DNA from 3 places in the Nissabacter archeti genome. Region 3 is predicted to be linked to each of the others. Evidence: predicted binding sites of a transcription regulator. Region 3 holds the regulator's gene; each other region holds the start of a gene.
What was found. Region 3 encodes sigma-54, which starts transcription at its own class of promoters, with help from an activator protein. Its sites were predicted from a motif close to GTTGGCACANNTTTCGCTNT; they were not measured.

Region 1 (6,332 bases), on a different contig from region 3:
TGAATTCGTTACGGAAGCCGATCAGGCCACGGCTTGGGATCACGTAGTCGAGACGTACGCGGCCTTTGCCATCCGGATCCATGTTTTTCAGGTCGCCTTTACGCTCACCCATCGCCTGCATTACAGAACCCTGGTGGGTTTCTTCGATGTCCAGCGTTACGTTTTCGAATGGCTCCTGCTTACGGCCTTCGAATTCGCGGAAGATAACTTTCGGACGGGATACCGCCAGCTCGTAACCTTCACGACGCATGTTTTCGATCAGAACCGACAGGTGAAGCTCACCACGGCCGGACACGCGGAAGGCGTCAGCGTCTTCGGTTTCTTCAACACGCAGGGCCACGTTGTGCACCAGCTCTTTGTTCAGGCGCTCCAGGATCTGGCGCGACGTCACGAACTTACCTTCTTTACCGCAGAACGGCGAGGTGTTGACGTTGAAGAACATGGTCACGGTCGGCTCATCTACGCTCAGTGCCGGCAGCGCTTCCACATTCTGCGTGTCACAGATGGTGTCAGAGATGTTCAGCTCGCCCAGGCCGGTAATCGCGATGATGTCGCCGGCTTCAGCCACGTCAGTCTCGATACGCTCCAGGCCGAGGTGGCCCAGCACTTTACCGACTTTCGCGTTGCGGGTTTTACCTTCGCTGTCCACGATGGTGACCTGCTGGTTCGGCTTCACTTTACCGCGCTTGATGCGGCCGATGCCGATAACACCCAGATAGTTGTTGTAGTCCAGCTGCGAGATCTGCATCTGCAGCGGCGCGTCAACTTCCACCTGCGGCGGGGAAACGCGGTCAACAATCGCCTGGTACAGCGGGGTCATGTCGTCGGCCATGTCAGTGTGATCCAGGCCGGCGATACCATTCAGCGCAGACGCATAAATGACCGGGAAGTCCAGCTGCTCGTCGGTGGCGTCGAGGTTAACGAACAGGTCGAAGACCTGATCAACAACCCAGTCAGGACGCGCGCCCGGACGGTCAACTTTGTTGATAACTACAATCGGCTTCAAACCGTGGGCAAAGGCTTTCTTGGTTACGAAGCGGGTTTGCGGCATAGGGCCATCCATCGCGTCTACAACCAGCAGCACCGAATCCACCATGGACATGACGCGCTCTACTTCACCACCGAAGTCGGCGTGCCCTGGGGTATCAACGATGTTGATACGGTAGTCATTCCATTTGATGGCGGTGTTTTTCGCGAGGATGGTAATCCCACGCTCTTTCTCCAAATCGTTGGAGTCCATCACGCGCTCAGTCGCTTCGGTACGGGCATCAAAAGTACCGGACTGTTGCAGGAGTTTATCAACCAGGGTGGTCTTTCCATGGTCAACGTGCGCGATGATGGCGATGTTACGCAAATTTTCGATCACAGCTTTGCCTCAGGCATTTAGAAATAACGCGCTATTGTACACGTATTAAGCGAGGTACTAAACAAGATCACAGCACTCTGTGTAAAACAACCTGAGTCCGGTTAGTTTGTGATCCCTTTCACGGTGCAATGATCGCAAAATGAGCCGATTGCGCACCAAAACAGCGCACACTTTTTGCCCATATGCACTATTTTAGTGCAAAAAACCCGTTATGGTGCATACTTGAACCAGCAGAAAGGCACGAAAAGAGGGATAATTCACCGATCATAAAAGTTGGCACACTTCTCGCTTAACTACAGCAAGAGCGAAAAAAGTCTGATCAGGGTGAAAACGCCTTACAAAAGGTGAGCCGCCAGTCTGTTACGGTACTTCGTTCCACGACGACAAAAAAATCCGGGAGAAACTAGTATGTCCGCTGAACACGTTTTGACGATGCTGAATGAGCATGAAGTGAAATTCGTTGACTTGCGTTTCACTGATACCAAGGGTAAAGAACAGCACGTCACGATTCCAGCCCACCAGGTCAATGCCGACTTCTTCGAAGAAGGCAAAATGTTTGATGGTTCCTCCATCGGTGGCTGGAAAGGCATCAATGAGTCCGACATGGTTCTGATGCCGGATGCCAGCACCGCGGTGCTTGATCCGTTCTACGAAGAATCTACCCTGATTATTCGCTGCGACATCCTGGAGCCGGGCACCATGCAGGGCTATGACCGCGACCCGCGTTCTATCGCCAAACGTGCTGAAGAGTTCCTGCGCTCATCCGGTATTGCCGACACCGTGCTGTTCGGGCCGGAGCCGGAATTCTTCCTGTTCGACGACGTGCGTTTCGGCAGCAGCATCGCCGGCTCTCATGTCGCCATCGATGACATCGAAGGCGCGTGGAACTCCTCAACCAAATACGAAGGCGGCAACAAAGGCCACCGTCCGGCTGTGAAAGGGGGTTACTTCCCGGTTCCGCCGGTCGACTCCTCCCAGGATCTGCGCTCTACCATGTGCCTGACCATGGAAGAGATGGGCCTGGTGGTTGAAGCTCACCACCACGAAGTGGCGACCGCCGGTCAGAACGAAGTGGCAACCCGCTTCAACACCATGACCAAGAAAGCGGACGAAATCCAGATTTACAAATACGTGGTACACAACGTGGCCCACGCATTCGGCAAAACCGCGACCTTCATGCCGAAACCGATGTTTGGTGATAACGGCTCCGGTATGCACTGCCACATGTCACTGTCCAAAAACGGCAACAACCTGTTTGCCGGTGACAAATACGGCGGCCTGTCTGAAATGGCGCTGTTCTACATCGGCGGCATCATCAAACATGCGAAAGCGATCAACGCCTACGCCAACCCGACCACCAACTCTTACAAGCGTCTGGTCCCAGGTTATGAAGCCCCGGTGATGCTGGCCTACTCTGCCCGTAACCGTTCTGCGTCCATCCGTATCCCGGTGGTGGCCAGCCCGAAAGCACGCCGCATTGAAGCCCGCTTCCCGGACCCGGCTGCCAACCCGTACCTGGCGTTCGCTGCCCTGCTGATGGCCGGCCTTGACGGCATCATCAACAAGATCCACCCGGGCGATGCGATGGACAAAAACCTGTATGACCTGCCGCCGGAAGAAGAAGCAGAAATTCCAAAAGTGGCCGGTTCACTGGAAGAAGCGCTGGCTTGCCTGAGCGAAGACCGCGAATTCCTGACCCGTGGCGGCGTATTCACCGATGACTCCATCGATGCCTACATCGACCTGCGCAAAGAAGAGATGGACCGCGTACGCATGACGCCGCACCCGGTTGAGTTCGAACTCTACTACAGCGTTTAAAACAACAGCGTTTAAAACGACAGCGTTTAAAACGACCGCCTTTAAAAGGGCGGCGTTTTAAACAACAGAGTAAAACCACGGCGTGTCATCCATCACGCCGGGTCAGACGATTTTTTGTTGCCGTGGAAACTTTCAGCCCATCTCCGGATGGGCTTTTTTCTCCACGCGCTTCCCCGCCCAACGCCGCCATCCGGTAAATGTTACCCCGTGGTCAGGCGACGTGCACCATACAGGTGCAGGAGACTGCTTTTATGGCAACTGGCAAGCTGCCCGATGCTGGGCAGATCCTGAATTCTCTTATCAACAGCATTCTGCTGCTGGATGAAGAGTTAGCCGTTCATTACGCCAACCCGGCCGCACAACAACTGCTGGCGCAGAGTTCGCGCAAACTTTTTGGTACCCCCCTGCCGGAACTACTGGGCTACTTTTCGCTTAACATCGAGTTAATGCGTGAAAGCCTGAATGCCGGGCAAGGGTTCACCGATAATGAAGTGACGCTGGTAGTGGATGGCCGAGCGCATATCTTCTCACTGACCGCACAGGCGTTACCGGAAGGCTTTATCCTGCTGGAACTGGCCCCGATGGATAACCTGCGCCGCCTGAGCCAGGAACAATTGCAGCACGCCCAGCAGGTCGCCGCGCGTGATCTGGTCCGCGGGCTGGCACATGAGATTAAAAACCCCCTCGGCGGTTTACGCGGCGCAGCACAGCTGTTGTCAAAAGCGCTGCCCGACCCCTCTCTCAACGAGTACACCAGGGTGATTATCGAACAGGCCGACCGCCTGCGGAACCTGGTGGACAGATTGCTGGGGCCACAACGGCCGGGGCAACACATTACCCAAAGTATTCATCAGGTTGCAGAGCGCGTTTGCCAGCTGGTGTCGCTGGAGAAGCCGGATAACGTCGCCCTGATCAAGGATTACGACCCCAGCCTGCCGGAGCTGGCGCACGATCCCGACCAGATTGAACAGGTGCTGTTGAATATTACCCGCAATGCCCTGCAGGCATTGGGGGAACAGGGCGGCACCATCACGATCCGTACCCGCACGGCTTTCCAGATTACCTTGCATGGCGTGCGTTACCGTCTGGCCGCCCGTATTGATATTGAGGATGACGGCCCCGGCGTGCCCTCGCTGTTGCAGGACACGCTGTTCTACCCAATGGTGAGCGGCCGCGAAGGCGGCACCGGCCTTGGCCTCTCCATTGCACGGAATCTGATTGACCAGAATTCAGGGAAAATTGAATTTAACAGTTGGCCGGGTCATACCGAATTTTCGGTTTACCTGCCTATTCGCCAGTGAGGTTTGTTATGCAACGAGGGATAGTCTGGATCGTCGATGACGATAGCTCCATCCGTTGGGTGCTTGAACGTGCGCTCACCGGCGCGGGTTTAAGCTGTGCGACGTTTGACAGCGGCAATGCGGTGCTGGATGCCATCGCCACCCAAACCCCTGACGTTTTGCTGTCTGATATCCGGATGCCCGGCATGGATGGACTGGCATTACTGAAGCAGATTAAACAGCGCCACCCGATGCTGCCGGTGATCATTATGACGGCGCATTCAGACCTGGACGCTGCCGTCAGCGCCTACCAGCAGGGCGCGTTTGACTACCTGCCCAAACCGTTTGATATCGATGAGGCGGTGGCGCTGGTGGAACGCGCCATCAGCCATTATCAGGAGCAGCAACAGCCGGCCCGCAGCCAGCCGGTGAGCGGGCCGACGGCAGACATCATCGGTGAAGCGCCGGCGATGCAGGATGTGTTCCGCATCATCGGCCGTCTGTCGCGATCGTCAATCAGCGTGCTGATTAACGGCGAATCCGGCACCGGTAAAGAGCTGGTGGCCCATGCACTGCACCGCCACAGCCCGCGCGCCAAGTTGCCGTTTATCGCGCTGAATATGGCGGCGATCCCGAAAGACCTGATTGAGTCTGAGCTGTTCGGCCATGAGAAAGGGGCATTTACCGGTGCCAACCAGATTCGGCAGGGACGGTTTGAGCAGGCTGACGGCGGCACGCTGTTCCTGGATGAAATCGGGGATATGCCGCTGGATGTGCAGACCCGCCTGCTGCGCGTACTGGCGGATGGCCAGTTCTACCGTGTGGGCGGCTATGCGCCGGTCAAAGTCGATGTGCGCATCATCGCCGCAACGCACCAGAACCTTGAAATGCGGGTGCAGGAAGGGAAATTCCGTGAAGACCTTTTCCACCGCCTGAATGTTATCCGGGTGCATCTGCCGCCGCTGCGCGACCGCCGGGAGGATATCCCACGGCTGGCACGTTATTTCCTGCAGGATGCCGCCAAAGAGCTGGGCGTAGAGGCCAAAAACCTGCACCCGGAAACCGAGGCCGCCCTGACGCGGTTACCGTGGCCGGGCAACGTGCGCCAGCTGGAAAACACCTGCCGCTGGCTGACGGTGATGGCCGCCGGGCAAGAAGTGCTGATCCAGGACCTGCCGGGTGAGCTGTTTGAAACCAGCGCCCCGGAGAGCGGCGGCCAGAGCCTGCCGGACAGCTGGGCCACGCTGCTGGCGCAGTGGGCCGATCGCGCCCTGCGTTCCGGTCATCAGAATTTGCTGTCTGAAGCGCAACCAGAGATGGAGCGTACCTTGCTGACCACCGCCCTGCGCCATACCCAGGGGCATAAGCAGGAAGCGGCGCGCCTGCTGGGCTGGGGCCGTAACACGCTGACGCGTAAGCTGAAAGAGCTGGGCATGGAGTAAGCCGGGCCGGAGTAAAAAAGAGGGGGCACTGACGCGCATTTTTCCGTGTGCCCGCGCTTTACAACCCGATGCGCCGGATTATGATAAGGGCGCTAAATCGGGAGATAGTCGATGCTGAATTCACTTTTTGCATGGGTATCGCAAGGCGCGGACGTCACATCAGCCGCTGTCAGCCACTCTCCACAGACGGTCGCGGCGGCGGTGTTATGTTACGCGTTGATGAACCTTGTTAATTGAAAAATACATTGAGAAAACAGCCGCGGATGCGGCTGTTTTTTTATGGCATGTGATGGCGCGTCAGATCACCCGCGAGAATTGCTGCTGCCGCGCCTGGCGGCGCAGATAGCGGTCAAAGCACATACAGATATTACGGATCAGCAGCCGCCCACGCGGCGTGACCTGCAGGCCATGCGCAGAGTGCACCAC
Region 2 (6,332 bases), on a different contig from region 3:
TCTCTGTTGTCTCGGTCTGCCCTGCATTTCTCCTTGTCGCGATGCCGCGTTATATGGCGCCGCCTTGCCCGGAAACAGAAAAACAGATCATTTTCCTTCTGCTACTATTAGCAACGTCGTTACCCCAGAGTGATCTTATACACCATTCTTTAACAAAACTTATTAATTGAGTGCATAAAACCAACAAAAATACGTGTTTTCAGCCGATCTGGTTAATCGGGGTAAGTTATTTCCGGTGTCAGGCGGAGTGATGCCGAAAAAAGGGTAAACGGGGGGCGATACGCGTGACGGGTAAGCGTCATAAAGCAGAATGGGTTTTGAGAAAGAATAAAAAAAGAGAGGGGCAGAATTGGGTGGGGGCCCTGCCAGCTACATCCCGGCACACACGACGCCTGCTGCGGCTGCTTCCTTCCGGACCTGACCGAGTTCACAAGTTAGTGTTGCGGGAGAACCAACAGGGCCCCCATTGACGGCTCCGATGTTGCGGAGCGGGGAGCATTATCAGTGAACCCCCTTGCAAAAGCAACCCATTACCACCTGACCGTTGTTTTCTTAAACAATCCACCCGCAGCGTGAAAGAAGGATAACCGTTAAAAAACAAATGGTAGCCCTTCCGCCGGCCTGGGCATTCTCACACGCAGGCCTGTTGCCCTGCGCGCGCCTCGCCTGTGTCGCGGCCCTTCCCTGCCCGGCCGTTTTGCTTTTAAATGGCGCGGTATACCTGTTTTTATTTTTACGCAGAGACGGACATGAACGAACCGGAAAATTTTAATCAGCGCGTTTACCATATTGTCGCCGCAATCCCTGAAGGCCAGGTGACGACTTATGGCCATGTGGCGCGGCTGGCTGGTTCACCGCGGGCCGCGCGCCAGGTTGGGGGGGTATTACGGCGTTTGCCGGAAGGCAGCCGCCTGCCCTGGCACCGGGTAGTAAATCGCCACGGCGGGATTTCACTACAAGGGGAAGATTTTCAGCGCCAGCGGCAGGCCTTGCTGTCAGAAGGCATTGTCTTTGGGCCGGGCAGCCTGATTGATTTAGCCCGCTATGGCTGGAAAGAATAAGGCCGGCAGCCGTAGCTGTCGGCCGGGCCCTTATGGCATCGGTGACGGTGCCGGGTTCAGGGAAGAAGGTACAGGTTTATTTGGCGAGGTATCCAACGGCCCCAGGGTTGACGGCTTGGTGGTCACCGGAACAGACGTCATCGGGATCAGGTTTAACTGAACCTGAGTGCCTTTACCGTTATTGATGACTTCCTGAATGGAGTCGGTCATAAACATCATCTGACCATTGCTTTGGGTGATGGCTGCGCTCAGGAGCATACGCGCATCGGGTTTAATATCCCGCGGATTAAAGGGCAGCACGAAGGGGAAAGGTGACTGTTTACCCTCGGTGCGAGCCACGCTCTGGGCAACCACCCTCGACGGCGCATCCGGGATCGAGGCATCGGAAAGCGTAACCGTCAGTATCGAGTCTGGCGGCAGCGCGATGCGCTGACTGATATTAATTGTCCCGTTGACGGAAGGCTGCTGAATAGCCGCGGTCGATGGCGCACCATTACCCGGCGGCGGTGACGGAGGAGGTGCCGATTGAGACGCACATCCAGCCAGGGTCAAAGACAGCGCGGTTCCACCTACAATCTGCCAAAGTTTCATCAATTGCACTCCTTGTTATGATTACCTCTTTACCGGCATCTAACACCAGCGTCGGGATAGTGGCTTTAACCACTTCACGTGATAATTGTGGCACATAACCCTGAAAAATTCCTGCCGCCCCCTCCCCGCCGCCCTTCTTCCCCCCTGCCAAATCCACTACTATCTAAAGAAGGACTGTGGCTGCTTGGGCTATGTCTGTAAAAGGGCACGCGTGCAGGCTGAAACCGGCCCGCCTGTTTGCCCACGTTATTCCCCCTGAATGAGATCCCCCCATGAGTCAGGCATTAAAAAATTTACTGGATCTGCTCGATCTGGAAAAAATTGAAGAGGGGCTGTTCCGCGGCCAGAGTGAAGATCTTGGCCTGCGTCAGGTTTTTGGCGGCCAGGTGGTCGGTCAGGCACTGTATGCCGCCAAACAGACGGTACCGGCGGAGCGCGGCATTCACTCCTTCCACAGCTACTTTTTGCGCCCTGGTGACAGCAGCAAGCCGATTATTTATGACGTTGAAATCCTGCGTGACGGTAACAGTTTCAGCGCCCGTCGGGTGAAAGCGGTACAGAACGGCAAACCTATTTTCTACATGACCGCCTCTTTCCAGTGCCTGGAGAGCGGGTTTGAGCACCAGAACACCATGCCGGAGGTGCCGCCGCCGGAAGCGCTGATGTCGGAATCGGAGATTGCCCAGAAGTTTGCGCATCTGATCCCGGAAAAAGTGCGGGATAAATTCCTGAGCCAGCGGCCGATTGAAATGCGCCCGGTGGCGTTCCATAACCCGTTGCAGGGCGCAGTGGCGGAACCGCAACGCCATGTCTGGTTCCGCGCCAATGGTGAGATGCCGGACGACCTGCGCACCCACCAATATCTGCTGGGTTACGCGTCTGACTTCAACTTCCTGCCCACTGCGTTGCAACCCCACGGTGTAGGGTTCCTTGAACCGGGTATGCAGGTTGCGACCATCGACCATTCCATGTGGTTCCATCGCCCGTTCCGCCTGGATGACTGGTTGCTGTATGCGGTGGAAAGCACCTCCGCCTCCGGCGCGCGTGGCTTTGTGCGCGGGCAGTTCTATACCCGGGACGGCGTGCTGGTCGCGTCTACGGTACAAGAAGGCGTGATCCGCCGCCACAGCTAATCCCCGGCCGGGCGCGGCCTTCTGGCCGTGATAAAAAAAGGGCGGTGGATTACGCCACCGCCCTTCTATCATCATTATATGTTTTACGTTCTGTGTTGTTTTTGCATGTTATCCGGCGGATTATCCGGCACAGGGTGGGAATCTCACCCGATGCCGGTCACACCTGTTTTTCTTATTTTTTAGCGCACTGCTCTCTTTATTACGCCCACCATCACTGGTTATACGCATTCTCGCCGTGGCTGTTTACATCCAGGCCTTCACGCTCCTGATCTTCCGGAACGCGCAGCCCCACCACCATATCAGCAATTTTATAGCCGATAAAGGCCACAACCCCTGACCAGACCAGCGTCAGGCCCACGCTGAACAACTGAACCCAGACCTGATGCCCCATCGTGACGCCTTCGGCATAGCCTACGCCGCCCAGGGACGAGGAGGTAAACACGCCGGTCAGGATGCAGCCTGTGATACCACACACGCCATGCACGCCGAATACGTCGCAGGTATCATCCGCATGGAGCCAGCGTTTAAGCATCACCACGCCCCACAGGCCTGCCACACCGCCCACCAGCCCGATAATCAGCGCGCCGCCGACGCCCACATACCCGGCCGCCGGGGTAATGGCCACCAGCCCGGCGATGCAGCCGGAGCAGGCACCCAGCAGGGAAGGCTTACCGCGTACCATCCACTCCACCAGAATCCAGGAGAGAATCGCCCCCGCCGTTGCCATCACGGTATTAACGAATGCCAGCGCGGCAATGCCGTTGGCGGCACTGGCGGAACCGGCGTTGAAGCCAAACCAGCCGACATAAAGGATGCTGGCGCCGGTGAATACCATCGGCAGGTTGTGAGGTTTGAACGCTTCTTTACCGAAACCGGCACGTTTGCCCAGCAGGTAAGCCCCGACCAGGCCGGCAATCGCGGCGTTGATGTGCACCACGGTGCCGCCGGCGAAGTCCAGCGCGCCATCCGCCGCCAGGAAACCACCGCCCCACACCATATGCGCGATGGGCAGGTAGGAGAAAGTCAGCCAAATCACGGTGAAAATCAGTACCGCTGAGAACCGCACGCGTTCAGCAAAGCCGCCCACAATCAGCGCCACGGTGATACAGGCGAAGGAGCACTGGAAAGCCACATGGATAAACTGAGCAAAGGTGCCGCTCAGGCTGTCAACGGTGATGCCTTTCAGCAGGGCTGTCTGGAAGCCGCCAAAGAAGGCGTTCCCCTCGCTGAATGCCAGGCTGTAGCCGTACAGCATCCAGAGTACGCACACCAGCGCAAACGTCACCATGACCTGCGTCAGCATCGACAGCACGTTTTTAGAGCGCAGCAGGCCGCCGTAAAACAGCGCCACGCCCGGCACCGTCATGAACAGCACCAACGCGGTGCAAATCATCATAAAGGCGTTGTCCGCTTTATCTGCGACGACCGGCGCGGCCGCCATCGCCAGTGACGGCATCATGGCTGCCGCGCCAAGGCCCATCATGGATAAAAGTTTTTTCATTATCAATCCACCCCTAAGTCACACACCTGAGCCTGAAATTACAATGCTGCTTCGTCAGTTTCGCCGGTACGAATACGAATCACACGCTGCAACTCCGCAACGAAAATTTTGCCGTCACCAATCTTGCCGGTGTAAGCCGCTTTACTAATCACATCAATCACTTCATCCAGCTGGTCATCGGCGATAGCGATATCAATTTTGACTTTCGGCAGGAAGTTAACGCTGTACTCCGCACCGCGATAAAGCTCCGCATGTCCTTTCTGGCGACCAAAGCCTTTGACTTCCGTTACGGTCAGCCCCTGAATGCCTACAGAAGAGAGCGCTTCACGCACATCTTCCAGTTTGAATGGTTTGATCACCACGGTAACCAGCTTCATATTGCCACTCCTCGAAGTAAGAGCCCTGTCGCGTTAAACATGCGCCCGATACATCTGTTTAAAGCAAAGGGTGTGCCATAAATGATTTTGCGTGTGAATAGAGGGGATTAGGGCGTCACCAGCCATAGGCCGCAGAACCGGGCGGCGTAATTTGACTTAAGGCGTCCCAAGGAAAGAATAGACCCGCCTCCTTTTAGTGCAATGCGCCTTCAGAAAGTGCAACAGCAGCGTTTCAGGCGGAACGGTTGCCTGATCATGGTGCGAAAGCGGGCGGAACAGCAAACAGAAGAAAGCAGGGAGGGAATAACGAAGGAATAGCGAGGCCCACAAACGGGCCCCGCCAAAATACATCAGGAAGAAACCGGCACCTGCGGGGCGGTGGCGGCCGCGGGTTGCGCGGTCTCTGCGTCCAGTTGCTCCCCGACCAGTTGCATCTGGTACATCTGGGCGTAGCGGCCCTGTTGTGCCAGCAGCCGGGCATGGGTGCCCTTTTCAACCGCCTGCCCGCGGTGCAACACCAGAATGGTGTCGGCATCCACTACGGTAGAGAGCCGGTGGGCAATCACCACCAGCGTGGTGCGCTCACGGATTGCCCGCAACGCCCGCTGGATGGCCTGTTCAGTGCCGGAATCGATGTTGGCGGTCGCTTCATCCAGAATCAGGATCTGCGGGGCCTGCACCAGCACCCGCGCCATGGCCAGCAACTGTTTTTGCCCAACAGAGAGGTTATTCCCCTGCTCACCCAACCGCGTGTGGATGCCTTCCGGCATCTCACGGATCAGATCCGCCAGCTGAACGGTTTCCAGCGCCAGCCAGACTTCCTGTTCATCGATTTCACGCCCCAGCGTCACGTTGGCATAAACGGACTCAGCCAGCACCACCGGGTCTTGCTGCACCATCGCCACGCCCTGGCGCAGCGCCCGGTGGGATAATGACGAAAGCGGCCGCCCGTCCAGCCGGATCTGCCCCTCACTCAGCGGGTAATAGCCCATCAGCAAATTGGCCAGTGTGCTTTTGCCGCTGCCGGTATGGCCGACCAGCGCCACAAACCCGCGTGACGGCACCACCAGTGAGATATGTTCCAGCACCTTTTTATCATCACGGTAGGCGAAGCTGACATCATCAATCTCAATGCAACCGCTGGTCAGCGGGCGATCGTCGCCGCCATACTGCTGCTGAACCCGGTCCATCAACTCAAAGATGCGTTCACCGGCCACCACCGCCTGTTGCAGGATAGACTGCTGGGACGTGAGCTCAATCAGGGGTTCATTCAGCCGCCCCAGATAGTTGATAAAGGCATACAGCACCCCCACGCCCACACTGCCGACAGCGCTGAAGCCAAACAGCATCAGCAACCCGCACAACACCATGGTGGAGAACAGGCTCAGGAGCGGGCGCAGCAGAAAACCTTCAATACGCAGCGTCTGCATCCGGCCATGGTAATGCGCCCAGCTTGCGGCACTCAGGCGCTCGGCAAACCGCGCCTGTTGCCGGAATTGCTGGATCACGCTCATGCCGTTGATCACTTCATTAAAGCCGTCATTGATGTCCGCCAGATAACCGCGCACCCGGCGGGCAACCGGGGTGCTGTAACGCTGGTAGAGCATCATCACCACCAGCACCGCCGGGAAGATGCAGACCGCAACCGACGCCATGCGCCAGTCCAGGC
Region 3 (6,332 bases):
GGCGGTGGCCGATGCCCACCCGATGCTGCTGCCGCGCGCGCACTACACCACCCGCATCAGCGGCGGCAAGGGCGCGGTGCGTGAGCTGTGTGACCTGATTCTGCTGGCGCAGGGCAAGCTGGAGGATGCCAGGGGGCTTTCCATATGAGCAGACCAAAATTGTGGCTCACCCTGCTGCTCGGCCTCGCCGCCCTGATCCTGATCGGCCTGAACCTGACGGACGGCGATGACGATGCCGCGCCTTCCGCGCTGAACACCCAGGATCCGACCTACCAGAGCCAGCATACCGTGACCGTGGTCTATGACCCGACCGGCAAGCTGAACTACAAACTGGTGGCGGACGAAGTGAAATACTACACCACGGACGAACTGAGCTGGTTCACCACCCCGGTCATGACACTTTACGATGCCAATACCGTACCGACCTGGTCGGTTCGCGCCGATCGTGCCAAGCTGACCAAAGACCGGATGCTCTACCTGTATGGCCATGTTGAGGTCACCAGCCTGACCGCGACGTCGCAATTGCAGCGGATCAACACGGACAATGCCCAGGTAAACCTGGTGACCCAGGATGTCTCCTCGGATGATGAAGTGACCCTCTACGGAGCGGCCTTCACCTCCAAAGGTTTGAAAATGCGCGGCAATTTGCGGAACAAAACAGCACAGCTGATCGAAAAGGTAAACACCTACTATGAAATCCAGAATTCAACCCCCACTCCGTAACCTGCTGATGGTCAGTTCGCTTCTGGCTGTGAGCGTGCCGGCTTTTGCGCTGAAAGATGACACCAGCCAGCCAATCCATATCGACTCCGCCCAGCAGGCGCTGGACATGGAAGGCAACACCGTGACCTTTACCGGCAACGTGGTCGCCAAACAGGGCAGCATTGAGATCAAAGCCGACAAAGTGGTGGTGATCCGCCCGCAGGGCCAGCAAGGCAAAGAAGTGATCGAAGCCTACGGTAACCCGGTCACCTTCTTCCAGTTGCAGGAAAACGGCAAACCGGTGAAGGGCCACTCGCAGAAGATGCGTTATGAGCTGGCCAATGACTTCGTCACCCTGACCGGCAACGCCTATCTGGAGCAGCTGGACAGCAACGTGAAAGGTGACCGCATTACCTATCTGGTCCAAAAACAGCAGATGGAGGCCTTCAGTGATGAGGGCAAACGTGTTACCACTGTGTTAATCCCGACGCAGCTCCAGGACAAGGGCAACACGTCCGGCACCCAGAAGAAGAGTAACTGATTCGCTATGGCTACCTTAATCGCAGAAAAACTCGCCAAATCATATAAAAGCCGTAAAGTGGTGGAGGACGTCAGCCTGACGGTCAACTCCGGTGAGATTGTCGGGCTGCTCGGCCCGAACGGCGCCGGCAAGACCACCACCTTCTACATGGTGGTCGGCATCGTGCAGCGGGACGCCGGGCGGATCATCATCGATGACGAGGACATCAGCCTGCTGCCGTTGCACGCGCGTGCGCGCCGCGGCATCGGCTACCTGCCGCAGGAGGCCTCTATTTTCCGCCGCCTCAGCGTCTATAACAACCTGATGGCCGTGCTGGAAATCCGTGATGACCTCACCAGCGAGCAGCGCCGTGACCGCGCCGATGAGCTGATGGCAGAGTTCCACATCACCCATCTGCGCGACAGCCTGGGCCAGGCGCTCTCCGGCGGGGAACGCCGCCGGGTGGAGATCGCCCGTGCGCTGGCCGCCAACCCGAAATTCATCCTGCTGGATGAGCCTTTCGCCGGGGTTGACCCAATCTCGGTGATCGACATTAAAAAAATCATTGAGCACCTGCGCGACAGCGGCCTGGGCGTGCTGATTACCGACCACAACGTGCGGGAAACCCTCGACGTCTGTGAACGCGCCTATATCGTCAGCCAGGGGCACCTGATTGCCCACGGCTCACCCAGCGATATCCTGGCCGATGAGCAGGTAAAACGCGTCTACCTCGGCGAAGAGTTCCGCCTTTGATTGGCTGCTTCCGGCGCCGTTACCCGTAAGGACATTGAATCCATTCTATGAAGCAAGGTTTGCAACTCAGGCTTAGCCAGCAACTGGCCATGACTCCCCAGCTCCAGCAGGCCATCCGGCTGCTGCAGCTCTCCACGCTTGAACTGCAGCAGGAGATCCAACTGGCATTAGAGAGCAACCCGCTGCTTGAACAGACGGACATTCACGACGAAATCGACGCCAGGGAGAGCACCGACAGCGAGGCCCTCGACACCCGCGAAGCCCTCGAGCAGAAGGATATGCCCGAGGAGCTGCCGCTGGATGCCACCTGGGATGAGATCTACACCGCCGGCACCCCGTCCGGGACCGGCACCGACTACAGCGATGACGAGCTGCCGGTCTACCAGGGCGAAACCACCCAGACCCTTCAGGACTACCTGATGTGGCAGGTGGATCTCACCCCCTTCTCCGACACCGACGCCGCCATTGCCACCTCCATTGTGGATGCGGTGGACGATACCGGCTACCTCACCGCCACACTGGATGAGATCCTCGAAAGCATCGGCGACGACAACGTCACGATGGACGAAGTGGAAGCGGTGCTGAAACGCGTGCAGCGCTTCGACCCGATTGGCGTCGCCGCGCGTGACCTGCGCGACTGTTTGCTGATCCAGCTCTCGCAGTTTGTGCCCGGCCTCCCCTACCTGGCGGAAGCGAAACTGATTGTCAGCGAACACCTGGATCTGCTCGGCAATCACGATTTCAGGAGCTTAATGCGTTCGACCCGGCTAAAAGAGGATACACTTAAAGGGGCGATGCAGCTGATCCAGTCGCTGGACCCGCGCCCCGGCCAGTCGATCAACACCGGCGAATCAGAGTATGTGATCCCGGATGTGCTGGTGCGCAAGCATCAGGGTGTCTGGACGGTGGAGCTGAACGCGGACAGCGTGCCGCGCCTCAAAATTAACCAGCAGTATGCGGCGCTGGGCGGCTCCACCCGCAGCGACAGCGACGGCCAGTTCATCCGCAGCAACCTCCAGGAAGCCAAATGGCTGATCAAGAGCCTGGAGAGCCGCAACGAGACGCTGCTGAAAGTGACGCGCTGCATCGTGGAGCAGCAGCAGGCATTCTTTGAGAAGGGTGAAGAGTACATGAAACCGATGGTGCTGGCGGACATCGCCCAGGCCGTTGATATGCATGAGTCCACCATTTCCCGCGTGACTACGCAGAAGTTCCTGCACAGCCCGCGCGGCATTTTTGAACTGAAGTATTTCTTCTCAAGCCACGTGAGCACAGACAGCGGCGGCGAGGCGTCTTCTACCGCCATCCGTGCCCTGGTGAAGAAATTAATTGCGGCTGAAAACCCCGCGAAACCTCTGAGTGACAGCAAGCTGGCGACCCTGCTTTCCGACCAGGGGATCATGGTAGCCCGTCGTACTGTTGCAAAATACCGAGAGTCTTTGTCCATCCCGCCGTCGAACCAACGCAAACAACTGGTTTGACCTAAACAGAGAAGGAAGACATTATGCAGCTCAACATCACCGGACACCACGTTGAAATCACTGAGCCCCTGCGCGACTTTGTCACCACGAAATTTGCCAAGCTTGAGCAATTTTTCGACAGGATCAACCAGGTCTATGTGGTTCTCAGCATGGAGAAAGTGCACAAAATTGCCGAAGCAACGGTGCACGTGAATGGAGGCGAGTTGCACGCCACCTCGGAACATGAGGACATGTACGCGGCCATTGACGGCCTGATTGACAAGCTGTCCCGGCAGCTCAATAAACACAAAGACAAGCTAAAACAGCACTGAAACTCACTGTAGCCAGTTGCGCTACATCGCCTGACAATCGGCTCGTTGCCCTGCGGTAACGGGCCGATAAGCCATCAGGCGTGACCCGAGCGCTTAAGTGAAAGATGAGATGATAAACGATACGGTTATGCAGTTAAGCACTGTGCTCAGCGCAGAGTGCACCAAAAGCGGCGTCCACTGCTCCAGCAAGAAACGCGCCCTGGAAATCGTCAGCGAACTGGCCGCGAAACAGCTCAGCCTGCCGCCGCAGGTGGTGTTTGAGGCGGTACTGACCCGCGAGCGGATGGGCAGTACCGGCATCGGCAGCGGTATCGCGATCCCCCACGGCAAGCTGGAGGAGGACACGCTGCGCGCAGTGGGGGTCTTTATTCGCCTCGATCAGCCGATCCCGTTTGACGCCATCGACAACCAGCCGGTGGATCTGCTGTTTGCCCTGCTGGTCCCGGCCGATCAATGCAAAACCCATTTACATACCCTGTCGCTGGTGGCAAAACGGCTGGCGGACAAAAACGTCTGCCGCCGGTTGCGTGCCGCCCAGAGTGACGAAGAGCTGTACCAGATCATTACCGAATAGCCGGCAACGCCGGGCTCTGCCGCCGGCGCCGGTAATTAACATGCCAAGAGTGAATTGCCAGGGGGAGTGACACATGGTGCTGATGATAGTCAGCGGCCGTTCCGGTTCGGGTAAATCTGTTGCCTTGCGTGCGCTTGAAGATATGGGCTTTTACTGCGTCGATAACCTGCCGGTGGTTCTGCTGCCGCAGTTGGCGCACGCGCTGGTGGAACGCAACACCTCCGCCGCCGTCAGCATTGACGTGCGCAACATGCCGGAAACACCGGAAATCTTTGAGCACGCCATGTCCCAGCTGCCGGAGAGCTTTTCACCGCAACTGCTGTTCCTTGATGCGGACCGCAACACCCTGATCCGCCGTTACAGCGATACCCGTCGCCTGCATCCCCTCTCCGCCCGCAACCTGTCGCTGGAGAGCGCCATTGATGAGGAGAACGAGCTGCTGGAGCCGCTGCGCTCACGCGCCGATCTGCTGATCGACACCTCGGAGATGTCAGTGCATGAGCTGGCCGAAATGCTGCGTACCCGCCTGCTGGGCAAACGCGAGCGCGAGCTGACGATGGTGTTCGAATCCTTTGGCTTCAAGCACGGCATCCCGATTGATGCCGACTATGTGTTTGACGTACGTTTCCTGCCCAACCCGCACTGGGACCCGAAACTGCGCCCGATGACCGGCCTGGACCGCCCGGTCGCCGCCTTCCTTGACCGGCATACGGAAGTGCATAACTTCATTTACCAGACGCGCAGCTACCTTGAACAGTGGCTGCCGATGCTCGAAACCAATAACCGCAGTTACCTCACCGTCGCCATCGGCTGTACCGGCGGCAAGCACCGGTCGGTGTATGTGGCTGAGCAACTGGCGGATTATTTCCGTTCCCGCGGGAAGAACGTGCAATCCCGCCATCGCACGCTGGAAAAACGTAAATTATGACGGTGAAACACACGGTGGAGATCAAAAACCGGCTCGGCATGCACGCCCGGCCGGCGATGAAACTGTTTGAGCTGGTGCAGAGCTTTGACGCCGAAGTGATGCTGCGCAACGACGCAGGCATGGAGGCGGAGGCCAGCAGCGTGATCGCCCTGCTGATGCTCGACTCGCCCAAAGGCCAGCGCATTGAGATCGAGGCCACCGGCCCCGATGAGGTCAATGCGCTGAACGCGGTGGTGGAGCTGTTTAACTCCGGCTTCGACGAGGAGTAGCGGTTAAATCCGGCTCAGGCTTTCGCCGGCAATCGCTTTAAAGCTGGCAAAATCGCGGCTGGCGAGCAACCGGCTGGCCGAGCGCTCACGCACAAAGGTGACGAACAGGTCATAGATCGCCATCGCTTCCTCATAATCGGCTTTGCTTATCGCCAGCAGGAAAATCACCTGCGCCGTCTCCCCTTGCCCCCAGGCGATGCCCGGCGGGCAGAGCACCGTCACCACCACGGTTTTTTTCGCCTGTAACCCCAGCGCGTGCGGCAGCGCGATGCCCTCGCCCAGCATGGTAGAGACAATCGCCTCCCGCTCCGTGACCGAGGCGTAAAAATCGCCGTCCACCACCCCTTCCTGCTCCAGTTGGCCGCACACCCGGCGAAACAGTTCCTCCTGGCTCAGCGGCTGGTCGAGGATCAGGAAATGCCCGGCATCAAAAAACTTCTCCAGCATATAGGGGCGGGTGCGATCCACCAGCACCAGCTTGCCGAGCTGTTCCAATTGGAATTCGGTCGGGAACGGTGACATCACCACCACCGGTTTGTTGCGCTCCGCCAGCCGCGCCGTGGAGATCACAAAATCCTCGTCAATCTGGCTGAGCTGCTCATAGTCGCGCAGCGTGATGATGCGGGTGATCTCCAGCTGCGGGTATTTGCGGCTGACCTGCGCCTGGATCATGCGGATGGTGGAATTGCCGGTGTCGCACACCAGCAGCACCTGCGGGTGGCGCTGGTAGCCGATGTTGTAGTGGCGCTCCAGCCCGACGCCGATGTGCAGCACCAGAAACCCGATCTCGTTTT

Region 1: glnA (glutamate--ammonia ligase) is a predicted target of sigma-54. The motif match lies at 1,639-1,658, and genes of this name have one in related genera.
Region 2: glnK (P-II family nitrogen regulator) is a predicted target of sigma-54. The motif match lies at 4,724-4,743, and genes of this name have one in related genera.

The regions. Positions count from the first base shown of each region.
Region 1 is NZ_JAERKB010000016.1:101,995-108,326, forward strand. Features, by position in the region: gene typA (ribosome-dependent GTPase TypA) at 1-1,366, opposite strand, end outside; gene glnA (glutamate--ammonia ligase) at 1,775-3,184, shown strand; gene glnL (nitrogen regulation protein NR(II)) at 3,436-4,485, shown strand; gene glnG (nitrogen regulation protein NR(I)) at 4,494-5,906, shown strand; gene JK232_RS20135 (YshB family small membrane protein) at 6,018-6,143, shown strand; gene hemN (oxygen-independent coproporphyrinogen III oxidase) at 6,204-6,332, opposite strand, start outside.
Region 2 is NZ_JAERKB010000003.1:166,888-173,219, reverse strand. Features, by position in the region: RNA gene ffs (signal recognition particle sRNA small type) at 361-457, opposite strand; gene JK232_RS05190 (MGMT family protein) at 750-1,061, shown strand; gene JK232_RS05185 (YbaY family lipoprotein) at 1,092-1,652, opposite strand; gene tesB (acyl-CoA thioesterase II) at 1,925-2,785, shown strand; gene amtB (ammonium transporter AmtB) at 2,997-4,286, opposite strand; gene glnK (P-II family nitrogen regulator) at 4,325-4,663, opposite strand; gene JK232_RS05165 (SmdB family multidrug efflux ABC transporter permease/ATP-binding protein) at 5,014-6,332, opposite strand, start outside.
Region 3 is NZ_JAERKB010000011.1:144,261-150,592, reverse strand. Features, by position in the region: gene kdsC (3-deoxy-manno-octulosonate-8-phosphatase KdsC) at 1-148, shown strand, start outside; gene lptC (LPS export ABC transporter periplasmic protein LptC) at 145-723, shown strand; gene lptA (lipopolysaccharide ABC transporter substrate-binding protein LptA) at 692-1,243, shown strand; gene lptB (LPS export ABC transporter ATP-binding protein) at 1,250-1,975, shown strand; gene rpoN (RNA polymerase factor sigma-54) at 2,023-3,456, shown strand; gene hpf (ribosome hibernation promoting factor) at 3,480-3,767, shown strand; gene ptsN (PTS IIA-like nitrogen regulatory protein PtsN) at 3,865-4,341, shown strand; gene rapZ (RNase adapter RapZ) at 4,415-5,269, shown strand; gene npr (PTS phosphocarrier protein NPr) at 5,266-5,538, shown strand; partial or broken gene JK232_RS16375 (BglG family transcription antiterminator) at 5,542-6,332, opposite strand, start outside.